3 regions of the Isoptericola sp. MSGPD8_1_ISO-PGPR-S23-394 genome follow, and region 1 is predicted to be linked to each of the others. Evidence: riboswitches for the same ligand, from Rfam matches in the RefSeq annotation. Region 1 holds a riboswitch; each other region holds the start of a gene.
The links. A riboswitch is a leader RNA that binds a small molecule or an ion and turns the genes downstream of it on or off. The one in region 1 is predicted to bind cyclic di-AMP.
Positions count from the first base shown of each region.

Region 1 (4,368 bases):
GACGAGCGCGGTTCCCATGACCGCACTCTAGAGGGTTCCGCGCGCCGCCGGGACCCCGGCCCGGCGGCGCGTATCGCCCCGGACACCGCCACGTGGGACCGGCGGTCGCCGGTACCGTGGCGCCCGTGCGGATCGCCACGTGGAACGTCAACTCCCTGCGGACCCGGCTGGACCGGGTGCTGGCCTTCCTGGAACGCTCGGGCACCGACGTGCTCGCGATCCAGGAGACGAAGTGCCGGGACGACCAGGTGCCCCGCGCCGCCTTCGAGGCGGCCGGCTACGAGGTCGCCCACACCGGGTACCACCAGTGGAACGGGGTCGCGATCGTGTCGCGGGTGGGACTGGCGGACGTCGAGGCGTCGTTCGTCGGCCAGCCGGCGTTCGGCAAGCCCGACCAGGAGCCCCGCGTGGAGGCCCGCGCCCTCGGCGCGACGTGCGGCGGGGTGCGCGTGTGGTCCCTCTACGTGCCGCACGGCCGGTCCTTGACCGACCCCCACTACGCGTACAAGCTCGCCTGGCTCGAGAGGTTGCGGACCGACGCCGCGAGCTGGCTCGCGGCGGACCGCTCGGCCCCCGTGGCACTCCTCGGCGACTGGAACGTCATCCCGCGCGACACCGACGTCTGGGACCCGGCCGCGTTCGACGGGCACACGCACGTCTCGCCCGCGGAGCGTGCTGCCTTCGCGGCCTTCGAGGACGTCGGGTACACCGAGGTGACCCGCGAGCACGTGCCCGCCGAGCACACGTACACCTACTGGGACTACCAGCAGCTCGCCTTCCCTCGGAACAAGGGGCTGCGGATCGACTTCGCCTACGCCTCGCCGGCCCTGCGCGAGCGGGTCCGCGCGGTGACGATCGACCGCGACGAGCGCAAGGGCAAGGGGGCGAGCGACCACGTCCCCGTGGTCCTCGACCTCGCGGACCCCTCGCCGTCGCGCCGATAGGTTGGTGCCCATGACCGACGTGCCCGACCGTCCCGAGGACCCGCAGTTCGTCTCCCCCGGTCCGGGGACGGGCCCCGCAGCGGAGGGCGCCCCGGGCGACGGCGGGACGCCGGGACTCGCCGGGCCGCCCGCACGCCCGGGGGTCGCGCCGGGGCACGTGCCCGGAGCGACCGCGGACGACCCGGACGCCTTCGGTGCCCGCTGGGGCGCCCCTGGTGGCCCGACCGCGGCGGAGCGCGCGGCGGCGCGCCGTCGGGCCCGGGCGTGGGTGGTCGCCGTGCTGGGCGTGATCGTCCTGGTGGTCGCCGCGGCCGCCGGTGGCGCGTGGGCGGTGAACCGGGCGCAGGAGCAGGCCTGGGAGCCCGTGGCGGCGGACCTCGACGAGCCGCGGCAGGTCAACGCCGTGCAGCTCGTCCTCGGGTCCTGCGTGGCCGAGCTGCCGGACGGGTCCGCCGTCGCGACCGTCGAGGTGGTGCCCTGCGCGGACGAGCACGTCGTGCAGGTCGTCGGCCGCCACGACTCGGCCGGGGACGAGGTCTGGCCGGGTTCCGAGACCCTGACCGCCCGCGCGTCCCGCGCGTGCGGCCCGGAGCTGCTGGGCCCGCGGGCCCAGGAGGCGGGCGCCGGGGACGACCTGAGGTGGGTCGTGTGGACACCGAGCGAGGAGTCCTGGGCCGAGGGCGACCGTGCCGGACTGTGCGTCGCCGTCGGGGACGCTCCGCGCACCGGCACCCTTCTGGAGTGACCGACGTCACGCGAGATGTGAAGGCCGCCCCTCGACCTGCGTGAACGCCGGTCATCGGCCTGCACGGCCCGCGTGACAAGCCGACGAACCGGGACAGATCGTCTGGTCGTCTTGACCGGTTTCGCCCCGGCAAGAGCCGATCGGGCCGAAGATTCCGGCATGCGCCGGCGGCCGAGATCCTTCACAGGTTCTCCGCGAAGCACCCCGAGAACGCGCCGTGACCTGATTGTGATCTGTTGCGAGCGCGGGCTAGCGTGCCCGGGTCGCCCCGTCTCCGGGGTGAACGGTCGGACCGCAAGCCCAGTGCTGCCGGTGGTCCGGCATCACCGAACCCACGGCAGCAGCGGGAGAACCACGTTCTTCGGCCGGACTCGTTCCGGCCTCGGGGTTAAGCCGTCTCACGACGGCGGGCCATCACTTCTCGGCCTCATCCGACAGCTCATCTCGCAGGCTGGAGAGGTACCCATGTCCATCACCCAGCACAGCCCTGCGCGCCCGCAGGACGCCGGCGCACCGCGCCTGCGACGCTCCGTCGTCGCGATCACGCTCTCCGCCGCGCTCGCGGGCGGGACCCTCGTCGCCGGGGCCACCACGGCCTCCGCCGCCCCGTCCACGACCACCTCGGCCACGACGACCACCCTGTCGGCCGTCGGGCAGAGCATCGTCGCCGCGAAGAAGTCCAAGTCTGCCGTCAAGGTCTCCGTGTCCCGCAAGGTCGCGAAGCAGGGCAAGGGTAAGACCCGCCCCCGCTTCACCGTCCACGCCACCAAGCACGGCGAGCCGGTCAAGGGTCGCGTCCGCCTCTTCGTCGACGGCAAGAAGGTCAACGTCAAGAAGCTCAACAAGAACGGCATCGTGCGCATGAAGCCGGTGCTGAAGCGCTACGACGTCGGCAAGAACCGGATCCGCCTGACCGTGGTCCCCGCCCGGTCCACGGGCCTGGTCAAGGCCAAGCGCTACCGCACCATCACGATGAAGGCGAAGCAGACCGGCGGCGCGAAGGTCGTCAAGGTGGCCAACCGCTACGTCGGCCACCGGTACACGTACGGCGGCACCAGCCCGTCGTCGGGCTTCGACTGCTCGGGCTTCACCTCGTACGTCTACCAGAAGGCCACCGGCAAGAAGCTGCCGCGCACGACGTCGGGGCAGCGCAACGCCGGCAAGAAGGTCTCGCGCAGCAACGCCCGACCGGGCGACATCGTCTACACGCCCGGCCACGTCTCGATCTACGCCGGCAACGGCAAGATCATCGAGTCCGCCCGGCCGGGTGTCGGGGTCGTGAAGCGCAGGATGTGGCAGGACAACCCGACGTTCGTCCGCATCTGATCGACCGCCGAACAGGAACCTGGGCCCGTATTCCTCCGTGAATACGGGCCCAGGTTCCTGTTCGGCATTCCACCAAAGGTCGTAGCCCAGGTTCCCCCTCCCGCCGGAAGCGACGACGACGTCGCTCCGGACAGGCTGGAGTCCTCGCGCCGCTCCCGGCGCGGACACCACGAGAGGGGACCACGTGCCCGCCATCCAGATCACGGGGCTGCGCAAGTCGTACGGCCCGTTCGACGCCGTCCACGACGTCGGCTTCACCGTCGAACCGGGACGCGTCGTCGGGCTGCTCGGCCCGAACGGCGCCGGCAAGACCACCACGCTGCACGTGCTGCTCGGTCTCGCCGCGCCGACCGCCGGCCAGGCGCTCGTCCACGGGCGCCGCTACGGCGACCTCGACGACCCCGCCCGCACGGTGGGTGCCCTGCTCGACGCCGGCGGCCTGCACCCGGGCCGCACCGGCCGCGACCACCTGCGCATCCTCGCGCTGGCCGGGGACCTGCCCGCGCGCCGGGTCGACGACGTCCTGGCGCTCGTCGGGATGACGCCGGCCGCCGACCGCCGCGTGCGGACCTACTCCCTCGGCATGCGCCAGCGGCTGGGCCTCGCCGCCGCCCTCCTCGGTGACCCGGCGACCCTCGTCCTGGACGAGCCCGCCAACGGGCTCGACCCGGCCGGCATGCGCTGGTTGCGCGAGCTCCTGCGCGGGTTCGCGGACGACGGCGGCGCGGTGCTGCTCGCCAGCCACGTCCTGTCCGAGGTGACGCAGGTCGCCGACGACGTCGTCGTGCTCGGCCAGGGCCGGGTCATCACCGCGGGCCCGCTCGACGAGCTGGCCCGGGACAACCCCCTCGAGTACGTCTACCTCGACCTCACCGCCGCGACCGAAGGAGTGCGTTGATGTTCCTCGCCGAGCTGCTCAAGCTGCGTTCCACCCGAGCCCCGTGGGTGGTCGGCATCGTCGCCCTCGCCGGCGCCGTGCTCGTCCAGTCCACGACCCTCCTCCTGCCTCGCCTGGCCGACCGGCTCGGTGGCCTCGGCGGCACCTCGTCCGAGATCGCCACCGACCTGGTGCCCGACCTCACCGCCCTGACCGACCTCGGCTCGGCCTCCGTCCAGCGCGGCATGCTCGACCTGCTCGGCAACGGGCCCTCGGGGGCGGGGTCGGTCGGGGTCGCGACGCTCTGCCTGCTCATCCTCGGCGTCCTCGCCGGCACCACGGACTTCCGCACCGGTGGGGTCGTCCCGACCGCGCTCGTCCAGCCCTCCCGCACCCGGGTGCTGCTCGGCAAGGCCGGTGCGACGGCGGTCGCCGCGCTGGTGATCGGTGTCGCCCTCGCGGTCGTCACCGCTCTG
Region 1 covers NZ_CM176517.1:3,413,117-3,417,484, forward strand. The annotation lists gene AC3RJ8_RS15695 (SDR family NAD(P)-dependent oxidoreductase) at 1-18, opposite strand, end outside; gene AC3RJ8_RS15700 (exodeoxyribonuclease III) at 126-944, shown strand; gene AC3RJ8_RS15705 (septum formation family protein) at 955-1,689, shown strand; cyclic di-AMP (ydaO/yuaA leader) riboswitch at 2,004-2,153, shown strand; gene AC3RJ8_RS15710 (C40 family peptidase) at 2,155-3,015, shown strand; gene AC3RJ8_RS15715 (ABC transporter ATP-binding protein) at 3,200-3,913, shown strand; gene AC3RJ8_RS15720 (hypothetical protein) at 3,913-4,368, shown strand, end outside.

Region 2 (4,368 bases), 1.3 Mb from region 1:
GCAGGTAGGTGGGGCTGGACTGCCAGATGCCGGACTGTCGCACGACCCAGCCACCGGGACGCGTCGCCTCGATCTGCTGGCCGTTGCCGATGTAGATCGAGATGTGTCCGGGCGACCAGATGAGGTCACCGGCACGAGCCTCCGACGCGGAGATGACGGTGGTGTTCGACGCGCTGCGGATCGCGCTGGAGGAGTGCGGCAGCGACACGCCGAGCTGGTTGTAGACGTAGGTCACGAGCCCGGAGCAGTCGAAGCCGGACGGCGACGCGCCACCCACGACGTACTTGACGCCGATGTAGCGGGCGGCGATCGAGACGGCCGAGGAGCCGCTCGCGCTCGCGGCGGGTGCCGCCGTGGACTCGGTGCTGGACGACTCGGTGCTCGACTCGGTGCTCGACTCGCTGGTGGACTCCACCGCGGTCCGCTCGGCCGAACGCGACGGCGCGACCTCACGCACCGGCTCCGGCTCGGGCTCCGGCGCCGCCTTGATCTCGGCACGCGCAGCGATCTTCGGCGTGACCTTCTCCACCGAGACCTTCGCCTCGGAGTCCACGGTCACGACCGGAGCCGCCTCCAGCGCCGAACGCGCCTGATCCGTCAGAGCACCCAGATCGACCGTGCTCAGCTTCTTCGCCGCGTCGCTGTCGACCGGAGCGGCGTGCGCCGCAGAAGCCCCACCGATCGTCGAGACCAGCAGACCACCAGCAGTGGCCACCACAGCAGCCCGACGACCGGCCGCCGCGGACGGCGCAGCCAACATCGGACGCCGCGCAGCGCGGTGCTTGCCGCGCGTCCTGGTAGATGCGTTCACGTCTTCCCTCTCCTGTCGCCTACGAGGTCAGCTGTCGGGTTCGGGTGGGAGAAATCACCCGGCCCCACAGAACCAGAGGTCCCGTGCGGCTTCACCCCAAGGACACCGTCACCGATGCCCACAAATGGGTCCCCCGCTCCTGCCGGCGGTCTTGGTTCCCCGACCGGTGGCAGGACTCGGCGTCCGGTCAGGATCCGGCAGAATGCTCCACCGGACGAGGAAACCGTAGCGGATCACGGCGCCCATGTCACGTTTAGGTCACGGTGACGAGGGATGGCCTCCGTCACCAGCCCCCTGGAGGTGCTGGAGGGCCCGCTGAGCGCCGGAGATCCTCCGCCCGCCCCCCTGTCGCGATACCCGAAGCAAGGCCTCCAGCGCCCCGGCATGGCGCAGCGGCGCACAGAGGCCGGGACGGCACGAGGCCCTGCCGCGCGTGGTGCGCGGCAGGGCCTCGTGGTGGCGTGGCGACCCGGGGGGTCAGCCGACGCGGATGAACGTGGGGTTCGACTGCCAGATGCTCCGGAACTGGATCGTCTTGCCCGGGCGCGGGGCGTCGATCTGGGTGTTGCCGCCGGCGTAGATGGCGATGTGACCCGGCGACCAGATGAGGTCGCCCGGCTGCGCGTCCGCGCGGGAGACGACCGTGCCGGCGTAGCGCTGCGCCGAGGAGGCGCGCGGGAGCGAGATGCCCGCCTGCGCGAAGACGTACTGGGTGAAGCCCGAGCAGTCGAAGCCGGACGGCGAGGTGCCGCCCGAGACGTAGGGCACACCCACGTAGCGCGAGGCGATCGAGATGATGGAGCCGTTGGCCGACGCGGGTGCCGCCGTGGACTCGGTGCTGGACGACTCGGTGCTCGACTCGCTGGTGGACTCCACCGCGGTCCGCTCGGCCGAACGCGACGGCGCGACCTCACGCACCGGCTCCGGCTCGGGCTCCGGCGCCGCCTTGATCTCGGCACGCGCAGCGATCTTCGGCGTGACCTTCTCCACCGAGACCTTCGCCTCGGAGTCCACGGTCACGACCGGAGCCGCCTCCAGCGCCGAACGCGCCTGATCCGTCAGAGCACCCAGATCGACCGTGCTCAGCTTCTTCGCCGCGTCGCTGTCGACCGGAGCGGCGTGCGCCGCAGAAGCCCCACCGATCGTCGAGACCAGCAGACCACCAGCAGTGGCCACCACAGCAGCCCGACGACCGGCCGCCGCGGACGGCGCAGCCAACATCGGACGCCGCGCAGCGCGGTGCTTGCCGCGCGTCCTGGTAGATGCGTTCACGTCTTCCCTCTCCTGTCGCCTACGAGGTCAGCTGTCGGGTTCGGGTGGGAGAAATCACCCGGCCCCACAGAACCAGAGGTCCCGTGCGGCTTCACCCCAAGGACACCGTCACCGATGCCCACAAATGGGTCCCCCGCTCCTGCCGGCGGTCTTCCGTGGGGCCGGGACGGCGGCAGGACTTGGCGGTCCGGCCCGGCACTCGGCGGAGGGCACTCCGGCGAGCGTGTCTGACCGTACCCGAACCCACCGGTGATGTCACGTTCCGATCACAGCCCGCCCGCCGCGGTGTCCCGTGCGTCGCGACGGGCCCGCGGGAACGGTCAGCGGGCCGCCACGAACAGGTGCTTGGCGAGGTCGTCGGGTAGCTCGAGGCCCTCGCTCGCGCCGTCGGCCTGGACGGCGTAGTAGTCGCCGAGCGTGCGGGCCTCGATGCGAGCCCCCGGCACCAGCCCGACGCGCTCGAGCCGGGCGAGGAACTCGTCGTCGACCTGCACGGGCTCGGCGATGCGCTGCAGGACGATCTCGACGTTCTCTGTCTGCCCGCGCAGGAAGGCGGGCAGCGACTGCACACCCTCGAGGAACGGCACGTCCTCGTACTGCTCGCCGAGCTCGGACAGCCCCGGGATGGGGTTCCCGTACGGGTCGTGGTGCGGGTGGTCGAGGAGGGTGACGAGGCGGCGCTCGACGAGGTCGCTCATCACGTGCTCCCAGCGGCACGCCTCGTTGTGGACGTGCTCCCAGTCCAGCTTGATCACGTCGGTCAGGAGCCGCTCGGCCAGCCGGTGCTTGCGCATGACGCGCGTCGCCTTCGCCTGGCCGTCGTCGGTGAGCTCGAGGTGCCGGTCGCCGGTCACGACCACGAGCCCGTCCCGCTCCATCCGGGCGATCGTCTGCGAGACCGTCGGACCGGAGTGCCCGAGGCGTTCCGCGATCCGCGCGCGGAGCGGCGTGATGCCCTCCTCGCCGAGCTCGTAGATCGTCTTCAGGTACATCTCGGTGGTGTCGATCAGGTCGGTCACGTCCACTCCCGTCTTGAGGCCCGGGCCTAGTCTATTCGCACACGTCACCGTTCCGGCGTCCGCCACCGGCGGCCGCCCCACCACGCCAGCCACGGAGTCCCCATGCCCCTCCAGATCCCCTCGTCGCTGCTGCCGTCCGACGGCAGGTTCGGTGCCGGACCGTCCAAGGTCCGCCCCGCCCAGGTCGACGCCCTGCGGGCGGCGGGCGACCCTCGGCGGCCGCTGCTGGGCACCTCGCACCGCCAGCCCGGCGTCAAGGACCTGGTACGCCGCGTGCGCACGGGTCTCGCGGAGCTGTTCGACCTCCCCCCGGGGTACGAGGTCGTGCTCGGCAACGGCGGGTCGACGGCGTTCTGGGAGGTCGCGACGGCGAGCCTCGTCCGGGAGCGGGCGCAGCACGCCGTGTTCGGCGAGTTCGGCGGGAAGTTCGCCGCAGCCACCCGCCGCGCCCCCTTCCTGGCGGACCCGGAGGTCGTCGAGGCCGCACCCGGCCGCGTCGCGCACCTCACGCCGTCGGCGTCCGTCGACGTGTACGCGACACCTCACAACGAGACCTCGACGGGCGCGATGGCCCCGGTGCGTCGCCCGGCCGGCTCCGACCAGCTCGTCCTGACCGACGCGACGTCGGGCGCGGGGGCCCTGCCGGTGGACCTGCGCGAGACCGACGTCTACTACTTCGGCCCGCAGAAGGTCTTTGGGGCCGACGGCGGGCTCTGGCTCGCGCTGTGCAGCCCGGCCGCGATCGAGCGCGCTGCCGTCGTGGAGGCGTCCGGAGGCGGACGCTGGGTGCCCGAGTTCCTGTCCCTGACGACGGCGTTGGCGAACTCCCGCCAGGACCAGACCCTGAACACCCCGGCCGTCGGGACGCTGGTGATGCTGGTGGAGCAGATCGAGTGGATCCTCGAGCAGGGCGGTCTGGAGTGGTCGAGCGGGCGGTCGGCGACGTCGGCCGGGATCCTCTACGACTGGGCGGAGGCCCGTGAGTGGGCGACGCCGTTCGTCGCGGACCCGGCGGAGCGGTCCACCGTGGTGGGGACGATCGACCTGGACGAGCGCGTGGACGCGAGCGCCGTCGTCGGCCACCTGCGCGACAACGGGGTCCTCGACGTGTTCCCGTACCGCAAGCTGGGCCGCAATCAGGTCCGAGTGGGGATGTTCCCCGCCGTGGACCCCAAGGACGTCGAGGCACTCACTGAGATCATGGATTTCGTCGTGGATCAAGTCATGTAGCCTTCGACGAGAAATTTCACCCGCTCCACTGCTAGC
Region 2 covers NZ_CM176517.1:725,868-730,235, reverse strand. The annotation lists gene AC3RJ8_RS03345 (C40 family peptidase) at 1-715, opposite strand, end outside; cyclic di-AMP (ydaO/yuaA leader) riboswitch at 812-1,003, opposite strand; gene AC3RJ8_RS03340 (C40 family peptidase) at 1,289-2,032, opposite strand; cyclic di-AMP (ydaO/yuaA leader) riboswitch at 2,084-2,241, opposite strand; gene AC3RJ8_RS03335 (iron-dependent transcriptional repressor DtxR) at 2,404-3,102, opposite strand; gene serC (phosphoserine transaminase) at 3,205-4,332, shown strand.
Region 2: linked by a shared signal. The riboswitch ahead of AC3RJ8_RS03340 (C40 family peptidase) and the one ahead of AC3RJ8_RS15710 (C40 family peptidase) in region 1 are both predicted to bind cyclic di-AMP.

Region 3 (4,368 bases), 430 kb from region 1:
TCGTCCCGGGCGTCCGCGCGGCTCTCGTCGACGATCTGGTCCAGCCGGTCCGTCCACAGCGACTCCGTGGTGCCGAGCAGCGTGTCGCGCAGGGCGACGGCCTCGTCCGGGTCGACGGCCGCGACCCCGGCGTCGAGGACCGTCTCGGCCTCGGCCACCGCCTCCTCGAGCGGTCGGAGCGTGCTTGCCCCGACGGTCCCCTCGAGGTCGGTCACGGCATCTGCCGCCTCGGTGGTGGCGGTCCGGAGCTCGTCGTGGGCCCACTGCCGGCGGGCCTCGACGACGGCGTCGCGCGCCTCGGCCACGTCGTCCGCCGCGGCGTCGAGGTCGGAGGGTGCCGGGTCGGAGCTCTCGACCACCTCGACCTGCACCCGCGGCAACGTCTGCGGACGGAACGGGTTCGGCCGGGTGACCTCCTCGACGGTGCGCGTCGTGACGGGGTAGGTCACCTCGGCGTCGCGGAGCCTGCCGGCCTCGTCGAGCGCGTCGGCGAGCGGTGCGCGGACGGCGTCGTCGGCCACCTGGCCCTCGCTGTCCGTGAGCACCGGCCGGGCCGCCTCGATCGCGTCGTCGAGGGCATCGAGGCTCGCGGTGTAGTCGGCCTCGGCGCGGGCGCGGGACGTCTCGGCCTCCTGGGTGACGCGGGCCACCTCGGCCTCGTGCTCCGCCGCGGCGTCGACCCAGGCCCGGTGCTCCAGCACGCCGACGACGACGGCGCCCACCGCGAGGAGGAGGACGACCGCCGCGGCGATCCACCACGCCGCGCGGCGACCCCGGCCGGGCGGGCGTGCGGCCGGCAGCTGTTCAGGGTCGGGTCCCGACGTGCTCACAGGGCGATTCTCTGGCGTCCGAGCCGTTCGGGCCAGCCCGGACCTGTCACGGCACGAGCGTGGACTCCCAGTGCCACGGCTCGGGCTTGGACCCACCGGGCTGCGCCCAGTCCGGGTTGACCCAGCCGAGGGCGGGCGCGTGCTCGTGGAGCCATGTACCACGCTCGCCGGCGTAGGTCTCGGGGCAGAGGTCGACGGCCAGGCCCCAGCCGTGGTTCGAGGTCCCCGGCGTGGCGGCCAGGTACCCCTTGGCGGCCTTCGTGGCGACCTGCTGGTCGTAGGAGCGGTAGCCGTCGGTGACGCACATCGGCTCGCCGAACCGTGCGGTGTAGAGGTCGTTCAGCTCGGCCAGGGAGCGGGCGACGTCGGCGCGGACGAGCACGGCGCCGTCCCACGGCGCGCAGAGCTGGTCGCTGGGCAGGCGCCCGTTCGACCAGCCGTCCTGGACGGGGGTGTCGCACCCCGGCGGGTTCTCGGGCGTGGGCTCCGGGGCGGGCTGGATGGTGCGGTCCTTGCGGGGGACGCGCTCGTCCGTGCGGGACACGGCCAGGTCCCGGTCCACCGTCACCGCGGGCGCCTGCCGCGCTGCCGGCGCGGCGGCAGCCCCTGGAGCGGCCGCTGCTGCCGGAGCCGCCGGCGCGGCGGGCGCGGTCGGGGCGGCCTGGGCGACGGGTGCCGGTGCTCGCGTGGTCGTGGCGGCGTCGTCGGTGGTCGTGGTGCGGACGACCGGTCCGGCCTCGGCCAGGTAGGTGCCGCCGGTGGCGAGCACCAGGGCGGCGGCCGCGGTGAGGGACAGCGTGGCCCGGGGTGCCGCGGAGGAGCGTCGCCGGGGCTTCTCGGCGAGGTGGCGACCGCGGACGGGTTCGCGCCGGGACCGGCGGGTTCCGGCCGGGGCGGGACCCTGCTGTGCGTGCTTCATGCTGCCGGTCCAGAGGTCCGACGGCGGTGGTCCGGTGGTGCGGCTGCGCGCGGGCACGCGTCGTTCATCGGTGCTCTCCTGACGCCTGCGGGGTTAGCTGTCGGGTTCGGGTCGGAGACTGACCCGGCCGGCGGCGCCGGCTTCACCCCGAGGGCGCTCGTGACGCCCGTGAAGTGGGTCCCCCGTCCCTGTCTGGTCCTGGAGCAGCGGATGGTGACAGGGCTCGGCGGCCCATCCGTGCACCTCGCGGGCGCGAGGTGAGGAGACCATATCCCCTGCGTGCGTGATTGTCACGAATCTGTAACGGTGGTGGTCAGCACCATCGAGCCGCCGTCGAACCGCGACCGTCCGCTCCCTGCCGGGGACCGGTCCGGCAGTGTGACGGAGGTCTCTCTTGACCTCAACGATGGTCGAGGTCCTACGGTCGAACAGTTCCACCCCGCCACGGAAGGACGGATCCACGATGACCGGATACACGCTGCCTGACCTGCCCTACGACTACAGCGCGCTCGAGCCGCACATCAGCGGCAAGATCATGGAGCTCCACCACGACAAGCACCACGCCGCCTACGTCGCGGGGGCGAACACGGCGCTGGAGAAGCTGGCCGAGGCCCGCGAGTCCGGCGACCTCGCCACGGTGAACCTCCACGAGAAGAACCTCGCGTTCCACCTCGGCGGGCACACCAACCACACGATCTTCTGGCACAACCTCTCGCCCGAGGGCGGCGGCGAGCCCGAGGGCGAGCTGGCCGAGGCCATCAAGGACCAGTTCGGCTCCTTCGCCGCCTTCCAGGCCCACTTCGCCGCCACCGCGACCGGCATCCAGGGCTCCGGATGGGCCGTGCTCGGCTGGGACTCCCTCGGTCAGAAGCTGCTGATCTTCCAGCTCTTCGACCAGCAGGCCAACGTCCCGGTCGGCATCGTCCCGCTGCTCATGCTCGACATGTGGGAGCACGCCTTCTACCTCGACTACCTCAACGTCAAGGCCGACTACGTCAAGGCGTTCTGGAACATCGCCAACTGGCGCGACGTCGCCGCCCGCCTCGACCGCGCCCGCACCCAGACCGCAGGCTTCATCGCCTGAGGCCCACCCGTCGAGCGTCTCTGTTCCTCCCGGACCTACGGCTGATCTCGGAGGAATCGAGACGCTCGACCGGTCTTCGCCTCCCGAGGCCCAGCGAACCGGTGCCTGCCAACGACCAGGAGGCATGCACCGGTAGGCCCCCCGGCCCCGCGACGACACGGTGTCCGCACCCAACTGGTTCGGGCGCGGCTACGCCATCGCCTCGACCGTGCGGGTGGTGGCCGGGCCGGAGATCTCGATGTCGCGCAGCACCTCGGCGTCGGTCAGCGCCGTGCGCAGGTCGCGGCGGACCGCCGGGTCGTCCACCCGACCCTTGCGGGCGCGCGGGGCGGGCCTGCCGTCGTCGATCACGGCGGCGAGCGTCTCGGAGCTTGCTGCGTACGCTTCCTCGGCCTCGGCACGGGAGTCCTCTGCCGTGGCGTCCAGGCGCGCGACGTCACGCGGTGAGCGACGTGTCTCCGCAGAGGTGCACGGGCATGCCCAGACCGGCGAACAGCGCCGCCTTGGCAGTCAGCGCACGGTCGGCGGTCTCGGCGTCGGTGGCGTAGGCGACGTTGAGGTGGTTGGCCTTGTGCCGCGCCATGAACTGGTCGCGGCTGACGCCGTGCAGGACGGCGTGCATGATCGGCCACTCAGGGTTGGTGGCCTCCTTGCGGCGCCGGGTCTCATGCTCGGGCAGCTCGACCACGGAGGCGCGACCGAGGTCGACCTGGAGGATGCCGTCGGCGATGTAGACGCGGGACCACACGATCTCGCCCGGTCGGCAGACACCGTTGACGGTGGAACCGCCGGCAGGAAAGAACACCGGGTCCTGACGCCATCCCTCGGCTCCGGAATAGCCGCCGGCCAGGTGTGATGCGGGCACGGAACCGGAGATCTCGAAGACCCAGACGAAGCGCCCGTCGTACTCCTCGCCCCAACGGACGTCGTGCAGCGTGGTGGCAGGGTCGAGGCCCATCGCGGTCCAGATGCGATTGGTCACCAGAGCATCGACGGCGACACCTTCGTCCGCCTCGTTGAAGTGCGGCAGGGCACGACCTTCCCAGAGCACGCGCTGCCCGTCACGGGAGCGCACGGGGGGCCGCTGGACGTTGTTGAGCAGGCCCTCGGCCAGGTCCGACGCGGGCGAGAGATCCTTGAGTCCCTGCTGGTACTGGATCCCGACGGCGTCCAGGCCGAAGTCGTCCGCGATCCGCAGCGCGGCGATGTACATCTTGTGCTGCCATCGCAGCTGGGAGGCGGTGAGTTCCGTCTTCTCGTCGGTGCCGAGCCGGAACGTCATCCCGGCGTCCTCCAGCCAGCGCTGGACGGCGTCGGCCTCGGCGTCGGGGACCCGCTGCATCTCCGCCCAGAGCGCCGACTGGGACAGGCGCTCCTTGTAGATCCCGATGCGGTTGAGCAGCTCGTCGTCGAAGATCGCGTTGTACATGCCCATGCAGCCCTCGTCGAAGACGCCGATGATGGCCTTCTCGCGCAGGAGCTGGGCGGACAGGACCTCGCCGAGCTGCGTCTCGGGAGAGTCCGGCAGCGTGGGC
Region 3 covers NZ_CM176517.1:3,840,946-3,845,313, reverse strand. The annotation lists gene AC3RJ8_RS17700 (polysaccharide deacetylase family protein) at 1-830, opposite strand, end outside; gene AC3RJ8_RS17695 (M15 family metallopeptidase) at 877-1,806, opposite strand; cyclic di-AMP (ydaO/yuaA leader) riboswitch at 1,818-1,968, opposite strand; gene AC3RJ8_RS17690 (superoxide dismutase) at 2,213-2,833, shown strand; gene AC3RJ8_RS17685 (hypothetical protein) at 3,023-3,184, opposite strand; gene AC3RJ8_RS17680 (fucose isomerase) at 3,270-4,368, opposite strand, start outside.
Region 3: linked by a shared signal. The riboswitch ahead of AC3RJ8_RS17695 (M15 family metallopeptidase) and the one ahead of AC3RJ8_RS15710 (C40 family peptidase) in region 1 are both predicted to bind cyclic di-AMP.